Regions from separate parts of the Asaia sp. SF2.1 genome, predicted to be linked through region 1. Evidence: predicted binding sites of a transcription regulator. Region 1 holds the regulator's gene; the other holds the start of a gene.
The links. The regulator LexA, encoded in region 1, represses DNA repair genes until DNA is damaged. The targets are predictions, from matches to a motif close to TGTTCTANNTANGTTC.
Positions count from the first base shown of each region.

Region 2: P792_RS24760 (ImuA family protein) is a predicted target of LexA. The motif match lies at 4,253-4,268, and genes of this name have one in related genera.

Region 1 covers NZ_AYXS01000001.1:271,608-279,072, forward strand. Annotated here, with positions in the region: gene kdsA (3-deoxy-8-phosphooctulonate synthase) at 1-250, shown strand, start outside; gene P792_RS21855 (OsmC family protein) at 240-713, shown strand; gene P792_RS21860 (DUF3429 domain-containing protein) at 701-1,189, opposite strand; gene eno (phosphopyruvate hydratase) at 1,290-2,570, shown strand; gene P792_RS21870 (septum formation initiator family protein) at 2,701-3,030, shown strand; gene rpmG (50S ribosomal protein L33) at 3,425-3,592, opposite strand; gene lexA (transcriptional repressor LexA) at 3,829-4,548, shown strand; gene P792_RS21880 (hypothetical protein) at 5,508-6,032, opposite strand; gene pgsA (CDP-diacylglycerol--glycerol-3-phosphate 3-phosphatidyltransferase) at 6,153-6,758, opposite strand; gene uvrC (excinuclease ABC subunit UvrC) at 6,859-7,465, opposite strand, start outside.
Region 2 covers NZ_AYXS01000006.1:45,156-52,310, forward strand. Annotated here, with positions in the region: gene P792_RS36485 (PQQ-binding-like beta-propeller repeat protein) at 199-2,508, shown strand; gene P792_RS36970 (acetate--CoA ligase family protein) at 2,613-3,572, shown strand; gene P792_RS24760 (ImuA family protein) at 4,289-5,074, shown strand; gene P792_RS24765 (DNA polymerase Y family protein) at 4,965-6,473, shown strand; gene P792_RS24770 (hypothetical protein) at 6,473-6,730, shown strand; partial or broken gene P792_RS36490 (PHP domain-containing protein) at 6,727-7,155, shown strand, end outside.

The sequences.
Region 1 (7,465 bases):
TTTCGATGCCACCCACTCTGTTCAGCAGCCGGGCGGCCTTGGTGGTGCGTCAGGCGGGCAACGTGAATTCGTGCCTCCCCTCGCCCGTGCCGCTGTGGCTATCGGTGTTGCCGCCGTGTTTATTGAAACGCACGAAAACCCCGACCAGGCACCAAGTGACGGCCCGAACATGGTGCCGCTTTCAGAGATGCGCGAACTCCTGAAGACGCTTCAGGCTTTCGACAGACTTGCCAAGTCCAATGGGTTCTAAGCGACACGTCTATTCGGTTCAGACCGAATGGACCGGCAATCACGGACTCGGGACGCGCTCATGGCATGTCTATAGCCGCAACCATGACATTGCGGCGGAAGGCAAACCCGTGATTCACGGCTCGGCAGATCCCAGCTTTCATGGTGATCCGACGGGCTGGAATCCCGGTGAACTGCTCCTTGCCTCGCTAAGTGCCTGCCACAAGCTCTGGTATCTCGGTCTTGCTGCAGGTGCCGGCCTTGTCGTGACGGCCTATCGCGACGCCGCCGAAGCCGTGATGATGGAGAACGCGCAAGGGGATGGTGAATTCGAGAGCGCTGTTCTGCGCCCCGTCATCACTCTGGCGAGCGGAAGTTCGGTCGAGCAGGCACAAAGCCTGCACGATCAGGCTCATGCCCATTGCTTCATTGCCCGCTCGGTAAATTTCCCCGTGATCTGCGAGCCTGTCTTTCAGATCGTGTAAGGCTGGAGCGGTGCGCTGAGGCAGGCGGCCAGACAAAGCACCACGACAGCCGTCAGCAGGGCGCGGAACGGGAAGTATCCAGCAGGCAGGGCGCCCTTGCGATACGCAGCACGCTCGGCCATCAACACCAGAACAAAGCCGATCATTTCCATCAGGATACCGCCGCGCGGTGCCCAGACGACGCCTGCATAAATGGCGATCCAGCTCCAGAGCGACGGCATGACACCGAGGAACAGCCTGCGTCGGTTAATCGCTCCCATGCCCTGTGCTGGCATGATGGCAGGCTGCTCAAGCGCCAGCCCCCAGTGAACCGCCCCCAGAAACGACAGGATGCAGCCGCCATAGGCTAGCATCGCCACGCCAATATGGGTGACTGGTCCCAGACTACCCCAGAACAAAGCCGCCATGGCGAGGGTGATAAATGGCACCAGACCGGCGATACCAAGGAAAATGACAAGCGGTGACAGGGGTCTCACGGAATATCCATCCTCATTTCACATAACGCCAGTTGACAGCGCCGGTGTCTCGACGCCTTGTGATGCCCGAAGTTCGAACGTTCAAACAGGGAGCCCCCAAATGAGCGCCATTATTGATATCATTGCTCGCGAGATTCTGGATAGCCGTGGCAATCCGACTGTAGAAGTCGAGGTTGAACTGTCCTCGGGTGCCAAGGGCCGCGCTGCTGTTCCGTCCGGTGCCTCCACCGGTGCCCATGAGGCTGTCGAGCTGCGTGACGGCGACAAGTCGCGTTATGGTGGCAAGGGCGTTCTCAAAGCTGCTGCCTTCGCTGAAGGCGAGATCCTTGACGCCCTGCAGGGCGCCGAATCGTCGGATCAGATCGCCATCGACGAAGCCATGATCGAGCTGGACGGCACGCCGAACAAGGCGCGTCTGGGTGCCAACTCGATCCTCGCCGTCTCGCTAGCGACCGCCAAGGCGACCGCGCTTGAGCTGGATATCCCGCTCTATCGCTATGTCGGTGGCGTTTTCGCGCACACCCTGCCCGTGCCGATGATGAACATCGTCAATGGTGGTCAGCATGCCGATAACCCCATCGACATCCAGGAATTCATGATCCAGCCGGTCGGCGCACCGACGATCATGGACGCCGTGCGTATGGGATCGGAAATCTTCGCGCACCTGAAGAAGAACCTGCATGCAGCGGGCCACAACACCAATGTCGGTGATGAAGGCGGCTTTGCTCCGGGTCTGAAGTCGGCAGACGAAGCGCTTGGCTTCATCTCGAAGTCGGTCGAAGGTGCTGGTTACCGCCTCGGTGAAGACGTTACCTTCGCGCTTGATTGTGCTGCCACCGAATTCTATCGCGATGGCCGCTACAAGATGGACGGTGAAGGCCGCGATCTCGACTCTTCGGGCATGATCGACTACCTGGCCGATCTCGCAGCACGTTACCCGATCGTCTCGATCGAAGACGGCCTTGCAGAAGACGACTGGGAAGGCTGGGCAGAGCTGACCGCCAAGCTTGGCCACAAGCTGCAGCTCGTCGGGGACGACCTGTTCGTGACCAACACCGAGCGTCTGGTGCGTGGCATCGAGAGCAACACGGCCAATGCCCTGTTGGTTAAGGTCAACCAGATCGGCACGCTGACCGAAACGCTCCGCGCCATGGAAACCGCGCATCGCGCCGGCTACAAGTGCGTCATGAGCCATCGCTCGGGTGAGACTGAAGATTCGATCATCGCTGATCTCGCCGTGGCGACTAATTGCGGTCAGATCAAGACGGGCTCGCTGTCCCGCTCGGATCGCACGGCAAAGTACAATCAGCTGATCCGCATTGAAAACGAGCTGGCAACCGCCGCCCGTTACGCAGGCCGCTCGATCCTCCCACGCGCCTGAGCCTTTTTGCACTACGCAAGCATGGGGGAGAGAGTCATTCTCTCCCTCATTGCGTTTACACGATTGTCAGCGATCGCAAGCTGAGGCTAGTCTAGCTCAGGCTGGTTGTGACTGGATTGATGGAGTTCCCGTGCAGATCGTTCGTGCTATCCGTCGTTTTGTACGTGCCGTTGTCCCTCCGGCTCTGTTTCTCGGTCTCACAGCCTATTTCGGCTGGAACGCGCTTCAGGGCGACCACGGAATCAAGGCCTATCACCAGCAGCTCAATCTGATGGATCAGGCGCTTCAGGCCCAGAAAGATGCGGACGCTGAACAAGCCGTCTGGAAGCGTCGTATCGGCAGCCTGAACGAGCGCGCCCTGGACGCCGATATGCTGGATGAGCGCTCACGCGCCATGCTGAATCTGGCCCGCAATGGCGATACGGTCATTCCGTATGGCCCGCACGAAAAGCTTTACTGAAAGCCACCACATACGGGTTTCTTCTGCCGGGTCGTTCGTGACAACACGCCGAACAGCGCAGGTCCTGTCATGCTCTCGCCCTCGGGCTGGAATGACCGTGCATCTCGGCTCAACGAACGCCCACGTGCCCGTATCAAACACGGCGGCCTTACCCAACGACCTGCATGCACTTCTACCGTATCGTTGCCGAAATATGCATCGGCAACCTTGCTCGTAAAAGGGTGCTCCCCAACTTCCCTTTTTGGATACCGGTCATCAAGCCGGAACAGGCGTCGACTGGGTGAGTCACGGCCTCGCATGAAACCTGCACCGCCCCTCTCCCCGATCGACAGCGAGCAGGCACAAAAAAAGCGGCCCGAAGGCCGCTTTTCTTTTCCGTGAGCGTCAGCCGATCTTACTTGATCTTGGCTTCGCGGAACGCAACATGCTTGCGGACGACGGGGTCGTACTTGCGCACTTCCATCTTGCCGGTCGCCGAGCGGGCGTTCTTCTTGGTGACGTAGAAATATCCGGTATCCGCGGTCGAAACGAGACGGATCTGGATGACGTTGGTCTTGGCCATTGGGTCCTCGCAAACTGATCTGTCGCTGCGCGCGACATGAACGGCAGCGTTTTCAAGCTGGGCGCATAAATGCTTCTATTACGCCTGCGGGTCAAGTGTTTCCGCTCGAACGGTGGATAATTTTTGATGTTCCGGGGAAAAAATCTTGAAGTGATCGAACCAAGAACTTAATAAGAACATTGTGATTCCGGGCAGTTACGGTCGAGTGCCGCCCCCGCCACGGAGAGAGGGACCCCATGCTGACACGCAAGCAACACCAGCTCCTGCTTTATATCGACGGCTATCTGAAGCGGACAGGATTTTCGCCTTCTTTTGACGAAATGAAGGAGGCGCTCGAACTCCGATCCAAATCCGGCATTCACCGGCTGATTTCAGCACTTGAGGAGCGTGGATTCCTGCGGCGCCATCATCACCGGGCCCGTGCGCTTGAAATACTGCGTCTGCCTGTCACTGAGGCGCAGCCTGTGACGGCCGTGACGAGTGATACTCTCGTAGAATCTGGTCCTTTTCCCCGCCTTGCTCACAGTCAGGCGAAGCCGCTGGCCTCCAGCTTGGCTGACTCGCAGAGTTCTGTCGTGGGTGTGCCGCTCTATGGCCGTATCGCCGCCGGCTTGCCAATCGAGGCATTCCGCGATCAGGGAGAGCAGATTGATATCCCCGCGGCGCAACTCACTAACGGGCAGCATTACGCCCTGCATGTGTCAGGTGATTCGATGATCGAGGCTGGCATCCTCGACGGTGATATCGTCATCATTCGCCAGGCCGAGACGGCGGAGAACGGCAAGATCGTTGTGGCGCTGGTGGATAGTCAGGAGGTGACACTCAAACGCCTGCGCCAGAAGGGCCAGTCGATTGCTCTGGAGCCTGCCAATTCCGCCTATGAGACGCAGATATTCCCGCAAAGCCGTGTCCGCATCCAGGGCGTACTGATCGGGCTTTACCGTCAGTACAACTGACCGTTCTCATAACCGCCCGGCCCCTTAGCGATGTCTGCCTTCCGACCCTGACAAGAAAGGGCTTCGGTCCAGGATAAGTGTACATCGCTCCAGACTTCGAACAGAGATATGGCGGGTAATCATGAAGTCTTGCGGGCTCAGGAGGCGTGCATTTGCTGAAGGGCCAGGGTCGCGTCAGGCCTCGTGGGGCAACGCGGGGCGCGCACCGGTGTCGGGGTGGAGGAACTTCGATGCAGAGATCTCTGCCCTCCTGCTGAAGTAAAGCTTTGAGCGTGGCCAGGTGCGCGGAAACTAAGCAGGATATGGCGGCAAGGCCTCTCGCAATAACGTAGGTGCGGCAACTTAACGGGTTCGTCGCAATCTTTCGCTGCGCCATGGAGCGCTTTGTTAGCACCAAGCGCCAGCGCAGCCTTTCGCCACAGTGGATGAAGTTCAGTGTGTCACCGTCAGGCGGAGGCGTACTTCTTTTGATAGTCAGTAGCCTTAGCCCATCAGGGTCCGAGTATTTTACCAGACGTTACCCAGCAAAAAAACAACGTCTCACCCATCTATTCCGCCGAATTACTTCTGATCGCAGGAAGGGACTCTCGCGAGGAGCTTCCGAGCTTATTGGGCCGAACCATCCGTCTGGCACCCCTACCGCATGCCGCCGCGAAGACTCGGCCCTTCCCAGCATCATGGCCAACCCGAAGTAATACTGAATGGAGAGGCAATTTCTGATCTTTGCGAGTGGTCCGATGTCGCCGTATCGCCCTGTGATTGACGCAGCAGGTTTATGGCCCGCCCCAGTCGTTGAGTTGTCTGATCACTCTCTGAGCCGCGCTGAACTATGCCGGGAGTTCGCAATTGTTGCCGACCGGGGCGCACTCTACAGGCCATAAATCCAGCATGTGGCAACCCTCACTCGACCTGCCCTGTTTCTTACCTGGAGATCACCCAGGGTCAGGCCGATTGTCCGGTCAGTGAGCCGCCTTATCCTTAGTGACGCGCACAGAGCCATCCGGCGATATTAGCGTGCTTGTTCCGTCACCATTCGGGATCACGATGGTGCCGCTATGGCTCGGAGCAAGATATTTGTGAGCATTATCCTCAACCGAGGAAGAGAGCGACGGGCGAGACGCAGAGCGAACGCCATTCACGACGCCATCATGTTCACCCATCTCGATGGTGCCTCCGTCACCGAGCTGGATGCTGCTCCCATTACTCGCACCATGGCTTTTCGTCATGGAGCCGAAGTAGCTGTTGGTGTCTGCCAGAGCATCCCGCAGGCCGTTAGGCGAGGCCTCGACGTCGCGCAAGGTAGGCAAGGGTTGCGGAGCACCGGGCCAGACATTTCCGTTTTCGGGCAGTAGCGGCATCGCCATGTAGGCGTGCCCGCGCACCTTCTCCATATTCTCCGAAATGCCCTCCGGCATGTTTGGATTGGCACCCGGCAAGGTGGCCGTGTCATGGAGGGATTTCCCGAGACCGGAACAGCCACTCAACAAAACTGGGATCGCTAAAAGAGCGGCCTTTCTCATCATCTACTCCAGGGATGTCTTTGCGCCCCTTTTAAGACGCCCCTGACGACAATGCCAGATACAGAACATGTATAGCGCACAATACTAGTGCGTGAGTTTGGCTGAAGAACCGTTTGTGCCGGTTCCAAGCATTTTTGCGAGACCGGTTACCAGATAGCCCCACCCACTCATCACCGTCGGTACCACCGAAACCCAGAGCATCACTGCACCAAGATGAGTAAAGGAAATCGCACCGAGCCCGATCTGTCGAGGCATGACGTCCCCAGCCAGCAGGCAGCCGATCGCGACCATCTGGATGCCTGTTTTCCACTTCGCGAGGCGGGTCGAAGGGAGTGTTGCGCGCTGACTGGCCATGAATTCGCGCAGACCACTTACCATGATCTCCCGCACTAGAATGATAATCGCTGCAAACAAGGCACCGTCCACCAGCCTGCCATACCCCGCCAGAGCGAGCAGCAGGGCCCCCACGAGCAGCTTGTCCGCAATCGGGTCCATCATGCGACCCAGTTCCGACCCCTGTTTCCAGCGACGCGCCAGCATCCCGTCCAAGTAGTCGGTGATGCAAGCCGCGATATACAGCACGCAGGCAATCCCGTCCGTCCAAGCATTATTGAACGCAATCAGGGCGATCAGCACCGGGATCGACGCGATACGCAGCAGGGTCAGGATATTGGGCAGATCTGTCAGCATGAATCTTTCCCGGAGCTGCCTTCAAGTCAGAAAACACATGGAGATGAAATTACGCACCATGATAGGACGCTCATGGTGGTTCTTCATAGCTTCTCGCGCATCATTGCGGGTGAAAAAACTCGTAAATCGTGCGGGCAGTCTCTGAATTGATTCCCGATACCGACACGAGCTCTTCCAGACTGGCGCTACGGACGCCACGCACCGAGCCGAACCGCGTCAGAAGGGCGCGTTTGCGCACGGCACCAACACCCGGCACGCTATCGAGCTCCGACACCTTGATGGCCTTGCTACGCCCTGCCCTGTGCGTTGTGATGGCGAAGCGGTGCGCTTCATCCCGCAGGCGCTGAAGGTAGTAAAGAACCGGATCATTCGGCGGCAACTGGAATGGCGCGCGCCTCTCCTGAAAGAACCACTCACGCCCCGCATCGCGGTCCGGCCCTTTGGCAATGGCCACGATAGGAATATCGCGCACATTCAGATCTTCCAGAACGGCCCGGACAGCATTGAACTGCCCCAGCCCACCATCGATCAGCAGGAGATCAGGCCAGTCTTCCGGGCGGGCCTCCGGTGATTCGGGATCACGTCGGCCAAAGCGCCGCTCCATCACCTCACGCATCATGCCAAAATCGTCACCCGGCGTGACTGGCCCCTTGATGGCAAACTTGCGGTAGGCGCGCTTGACGAACCCTTCCGGCCCGCCCACGACC
Region 2 (7,155 bases), on a different contig from region 1:
CAATGACACTCATAATCGATTACGTGTAAAAGCCCTCGTGAAAGATCATAGCACCTACTCTGCGTTTTTTCCTGCGACGGCTACAGCAATGCTGTTATCGGGCCGGATATCAAAATAACGTGTCCGATCTGAAGGAAGACGCGCGGAGCAAGGAAAGCGTCTACTACCCAGACAATCTTCCTACAAAGGTAATGAGTGATGACTCTCGAAAGCATTCGCGTTGCGGTCAGTGAATCGGGCCTTTTACACTCGGAAGACGGCCAAAGACTTATCAGCAAGAGAGGAGGAACATTTGCGTGGATGTTCGACTTGAGGCCGGTCTTTCTGAACGCTGAAATAGTTAGAAATATTGCTTCGGAATTCTGGCGCCTTTTCGGAAAAGCCCGGCCATTTCAGTTAGCTGCCGTGGAAACGGCGGCAATACCTTTGATGACTGCGCTACAGTTGTATGCTCCCGTAGCTCGTCAGGGGGTAAATTGCGTCATAGTTCGAAAATCGCGCAAGCAAACTGGTACAGGTAAGATCATAGAGGGTAATTTGAACGATCTTCCCGTCGTGGTAGTTGATGATACCGTCAACTCATCAAAAAGTGCTGAATGGGCGCGTTCCGTATTAGAAAACCACGGGGGAAATGTTACTGACCTCTTCGTTATCATAGATTTTCAATCCAAAAGGTGCATCGATTGGAGAAAAAATTATCGAATAACAGTGTCGTCCCTTTTTTACCTAGCAGATTTTGAGCTTTCTATTGAGAAAGAAAACCTATTATCTGAGTCCCGCAAATATGAAATGGTTTGGAGGAATACTTCTATTTCTGGATATGCATACCATATGGTTCCAAAGTCGGCGCCGTTACTTCGAGATGGCATCATATACAGGGGCACTGACTGTGGCAGGATGCAGGCACTATGCGCTGAGACCGGAAAGCTGATTTGGCAGTTTACCGCTCCTGGAACGGAGCGCTCCAAAAAAGGCATATGGTCTTCCCCGGCTCTCCACGGTGATCGTCTATTCTTTGGCGCGTACAATGGAAATATCTACTGTCTAAGCAAGGTGACAGGCGAGGTATTATGGGAAAGTGAAGAGGGTGAGTGGGTGGGCGCATCTCCTTTAGTAGTAGAGGCGCATAACTTGGTTTACTTCGGTATTGAATATACGAATCCATCGTTCCACGGGTCACTCTGTGCTTACGACTGCGATAGCGGCGCAAAAATCTGGCATGTCCCAGTCGGGCGATTACAGCACGGGTCCGCTGTATATTGTGAAGAGGGAGATGCAGTTGTCTGGGGCAGCGCTGATCACGAGGTCTTAAGTCTCGATGCACTGACTGGGGTGATTTTGTGGAGATTTGCTACGCGACGCTCAGTCAAATGTGCACCGGCGGTGAATGAGAAACGCCAGTTGGCGGCATTCGCATCATTTGACTGCTCTATTTATCTTGTCTCGACAGTAGACGGTCGAAAAATTGGCGAATGGCCTACTGGTGGTGCCTGTTATACTACGCCACTATTTGTGGAAAACATAATATTCTGCGGATCCGGCGATGGGTACCTATATATAATCGACACGATTCAACGTGCTATCGTAAAGAAAATACACTTGGGGGGCAGAGTCTACAGCTCTCCAGTGCTCCATGACCGCAGCGTCTTCATAGGTTGCAATAATGGAACTATATATGAGATCGAAGTAAGCTCCCTTTCGATAATCGGCAGATTCCAACTGCCAGACGCGGTCACAAACAAAGTATCCGTCTCTCCGTGTGGGAATTATATCTATGCCACTACTTTTATGAACCATCTATTCTGTTATCGACGCGTACCTCAGGAAACATGCAAAAAACCCGAAACATCAATTCTAGGATACAATTCTGCCAAGCTTCTGAAAAATTCTTCGTGCGTCTCCAGCGCGAGATACAAATCAGAACGCGGAAAGATATTTTTCAAAAAGATTTCGCAGGATATCGATATTTCGTTTATTTATAAAGAGTTGATAAGCAACGAGAGTGCATGGTATGATAATATACGCAGACAAAAAAATATATCCGTACAGAGGGAAACGGAAAGTATTTTTTTAAGATCCGCCGACAGGCGTAAACTACCGTCCACAATCCCCACCGAAGACGTTCAGTTAAGTAAAGAGACACATGTCTCACGCAATTTTCCGACCACCATGGACTGGCTGAGCAATTTCGCCAAGCAACGCGACAAACGTCTGGCGCGGGCAATTATAGTACGATTAGCACCCGGTGGCAGAGTATATCCTCACGTGGATAACGGAAGCTATTATGCGACCCGAGACAGGTTTCATCTAGTCGTTAGTTCGCCGTCTGGAAGCAGCATGCAAGCGGCGGATGAGAGAGTTCGGATGTTCGAAGGAGAAGTTTGGTGGTTTGATAACAAGCAGGTTCACCACTCTGACAACCCGAGTGACTCCCACCGGATTCATGTCATATTCGACCTTGAGCCGCGCATACAAGCACATCAAAATGTCAGTTCTATATCGCAATGAACGACACTACCGAAAATCAACAGCAACATTCCCTAGACGCCGAGCTTATACCATACGCTCGATTTCGGGATAATCTCGGGACTATGGCGATCATACGGGAAGCTATGAGACGTGACATCAGTGTGACCGACACGGGTGCCCGCAGGATACTTCGTCTCAGTAAAAATCACCAACATGAGTTTATTGTTGGCACTATTACCAGCAAGACATCGCATATCGCCGTAGCGTTGTCTGATGATAAACACGCAACGAAAACCGTTTTATCCGCTGCTGGGCTTCCGGTATTAAAATCACGGCGCGTCCTCTCTTCTGATGAAGCAGTCGCAGCATGGAAAATTATTGGTAAGCCCGTTGTTATCAAACCTAATTCGGGATCCAGCGGCAGAGCCGTCGAAGTTAACCTTGATTCTGAGGTAGACATAAGAAAGGCATTTTCACATGCCAGAAAAATCTCGCGGACAGTGCTGGTCGAGAATTACCACTACGGGCGAGATTATAGATTACTGGTGATTGATCGCGTAGTGGTCGGTATCGTGGAGAAATATCCCGCCTTTGTGGTTGGCGATGGCTCTAGTAATATCGCCACTCTAATAGATCGGCTGAATAATGATGCCAAACGAGGGACCGGTTGCGAGCGACCAATGGCCAAGGTAGATCTAGATGACGTCCTTCGCACGTATCTCAACCGGCAAGGCTTCTTCCTACAATCCGTTCCCTTAAATGGCCAGCGCATTATTCTAAACGGGCTGGGTAGTGTTAGTAGAGGTGCAGTTACCATTGACCGCACGAATGGGGCGCACAAGGAGATTTGCGATCTTGCAGTCCAAGCCACAGGAGTGATCGGTCTCGATATCGCGGGGGTGGACATTGTAGCGTCGGATATTTCAATGCCTGCATCTTATTCAAAACCTTTCATCCTCGAAGTTAATTGCTCTCCAGGATTCAGGGCGCATCTCGTACCATCGGCTGGCGAGCCACGTTTCCCAGATCATGCGCTACTTGATTATCTCTTCCCTTGCTCGTCACGCGCCTCCTTGCATGTAATACCAGTTCCTGTCAGTTAGAATCCATGTGTTCATTGTCGTAGCCCGAGAGACATGATGCGCCACGAGACATGATCGACAACATGCGCCGCTTCCTCTTTCTCGAGAGGTTAAACGCCGCCACGTAGCCATCCCGGATGGCAACAGAGCCCGATCTGCCCAAGACGCAGACCAAAAATCACCCCGGAAGCCGTCAGTCAGAACGACAAAAGCCTGAAATCACCAGCCAGGTGCATCAACCAGCGGTTCTTCGATCACTCCATTTCATTCACGAGCGTAATTGCGCTCGGGCATCTTTCGCATGTCGACCTGACCTCATAGGGTCTTCCTGTATCCTCCCACGCGGCAGAACAAATTCAGGATATGAGCTGCAGGACAGGAAAAGAGTCAAAAAACCTGCCTGCAGCGCCTCGAATATTACCTAACCGATACGTTACATCAATCCCTCAGGTTTGTGTTCAGCTGGCCCAGCCCTGGTTTCCCTCGCGCGGTACTCGGTTAATAAGACCGCACTGCCCTTTTTTAAAAATCAGAAAAGAGAAAAACCTCCTGCTCATGATCCTGTGGAGTTGTGGTGTGTCGGGCGCGCTGTGGGCAGGGTAAAAGCCTGTCCATAGGGCGCACGTGCCCGCCCTGGCGGCACTCCACAAATCCACAGGACAGTCTCCCTGTCACCAGAATTCACTTGCTTTTGTCCCGCTTGTTCTCCTTATGTTCCTTCCCGAAAGGAGGAGCACATGGACAACACCGCACTCGACACATTGCGCAGGCGCATCCGGCAGATCGAGCGACGCGACCATACAGACCACACCCCTCTACGCCTGGAGACAGGCTATGACCCGATCGACCACCATCTCAATGGCGGTCTGGCGGGTGGCGCGCTGCATGAGTTCTTGATCGCTTCCCCGCTCGATCGCGGCAGCACGCTCGCCTTTCTTCTGCCTTGCCTGGCGCGCAGCGATCGCCCGGTTTTCTGGCTCGCCACACGCCCCTCCCAGCTTTTCGGAGCAGGGCTGGATGCCCTCGGCCTCGCACGGCGACGCCTTTTCTGCCTCGAGCTCGTTGTCGATCGGCTTCTGCCGGTTGCCGAGGATATCCTGCGTCACGCAGAGCCCATGATCCTGGTTGTCGAGACCGATCGCGCGCTCACCCTGACCGAAGCGCGCCGGCTCAACCTGGCCGCTGAGGCGACGGGCGCTACCGGATTCATCCTGCGCCAGAGCAAGGCGGGGGTGGGTGCCGCTCACGAAGCCTGTGCCTGCGCCACCAGATGGCAGATCACCGCCCAGCCGTCGCGCCCGCTGCCTCTGCCCGGTCTCGCGCTCCCTCTCCCCGGCCCGCGCCGTCTGTCGGCCGACCTCCTGAAACTGCGTGCGGGGCTCCCCAGACGCTGGATCCTCGATTGCCCCGACCATGAGCCGATTCCTCGCTCTCTGGATGCCCTTCTTCTCGACCGAGCAGCTACGCCGCGAGAACTGCGCGCTTTATCCGGCTTCACGCAAGCTGGTGCTGCACGCCACTGAGGGCAACAGGCGTGTCGTGACGGCAGTCGATGCATCCGCCTGCCGCGCCGGGATCGGGGCCGGCATGACGCTCGCCCATGCGAGGGCGCTCGATCCGGATCTGCTCGTCATTGCGCATGACAGGGAACAGGACCGCGAGGCGCTCGCCCGCCTGACCGCCTGGGGTCTATGGATGTCACCGCTTGTAGCCGCCGACGCGCCAGATGGGCTTTTCGCCGATTTATCGGGCTGCACTCATCTGTTTGGAGGCGAAACCGCCTTTCTCGAGCGGCTTTGTGCCGATCTGCGCAGTTTTGGACACAACGCCTTTGTCTGCATCAGCGATAATGCGGCCGCCTCTCGCGCGATCGCCCGATCGGGACAGACGGCAATCATTGCACCTGGCGCGCATAAGGCAGCCCTGCGCGCCCTGCCCTGCAAATCCCTGCCGATCGACGAGGCTCTGGCACTGCGCCTCAAGCGCCTCGGCCTGGAGACAATCGGAGCCTGCTTCGACCTGCCACGCGCGCCCCTGGCCAAGCGTTTTGGGAGCGCCTTTCTCGACTGCCTCGATCAGGCTGCCGGCCTGCGCCCCATGCCCCTGTCATTCGTGCAGGAACGTATCGGCGTGCAATGCGCCCGCTCCCTGTTCGAGCCGATCGGCACGGCGGAAGCGATCGCAACAGTGATCGAGGCCCTCGTGCCCGGGATCTGTGCGCAGCTCCTCGAGCGCGGGGAAGGCGCAAGGCTCGTCGATTTCTTGTGTACGCGTGTCGATAACACGATCCAGGCGGTGCGTGTGGGCACATCCGACGCCACCTGCGATCCCGCCCGTCTGATCCGCCTGCTCTGCGACCAGATCCCGCAGATCGAGCCGGGGTTTGGCATCGAGGCGGTGCAGCTCGTCATCGTGCAATCTGCGCCCATCCGCCAGCACGAAACCGCCCTGCCCGGCTATGGCGAGACGCACAGCACCTGGCCGGCAACGCTGCTCGATCGTCTGGCGAATGCGCCGGGGCTGATTTCCCTCGCGCGGCTGCATCGGATCGACGCCGCCTGGCCTGAAAAATCACGGCATCTCAGCCTGCAAGGACCGGTCGACCGGGAGTGCCACCCGGAGACTGCTCCCCGCCCGGTCGTTCTGCTCGATCGCGCTATCCCGATCGAGGTAACAGCCCTCCTCCCCGATGGAGCCCCGCGTCAGTTTCGGCTCGGCCATGCGCTGCATCGTATCGTCTGTGCCGAGGGGCCGAAGCGAATTGCTGGCGCCTGGTGGCAGGATCCGGCTGCGTTCGGGATCACGCGCGATTACTGGACGATCGAGACGGAGAAAGGGCAGCGCCTGTGGCTGTATCGCCTGGGAGATGGTGTCCATGACTGGACCGGTCCGGGCCAGTGGCATCTGCAGGGAATGTTCTGATGACGCAGCCCGTCGATCCCCTGCTGAACGCCCGGCCCGAAGAGCTTGCCGACGCCCTGCAGCATGGGTTGCGCTATGACGGCAGGCGGCGTGTCCATGATGCCGATGAGTTCATGGCCCGTCTGGTCGCCGAGCGCCTGGTCGCGCATCTGCTGCGCTGCGGCTTCGTGCTCATGCGTCGCCCCGCACCGGGTGCGCCCGATAGCAGCCGCCACCCTCACCCGCATCGCCGGATCGAGGACAAGGACCGGCCATGACCCAGACCCCAATCGTCGAGCTGGGGACGCTCTCGGCCTTCTCCTTCCTGCGGGGCGCAAGCCTGCCCGAGGAAATGATGGCCCAGGCCGCGCATCTCGGCTTTGAGACAATCGGCCTTGCCGACTGGCACGGTATATCGGGTGTGGTCCGCGCGCATCGGGCAGCGAAAGAAGTCGGAATCCGGCTGATACCAGGAACGCGCTTCACCCTGTCGGATGGCAGCGTGCTACTTGCCTACCCGATCGACCGCACCGGCTGGGGCTGGCTGTGCAAGCTTCTCACACTCGGTCATTACCGGGGAGAGCGCGGGGTCTTCGCGCTCGACTGGTCGGATCTGAAACAGGCGGCCGATCATCTCGTCCTTATCCTGCTGCCCGGGATCGCGATCGAGACGACGCGCCTGCAGATCGAGGCGCTTTGCGCG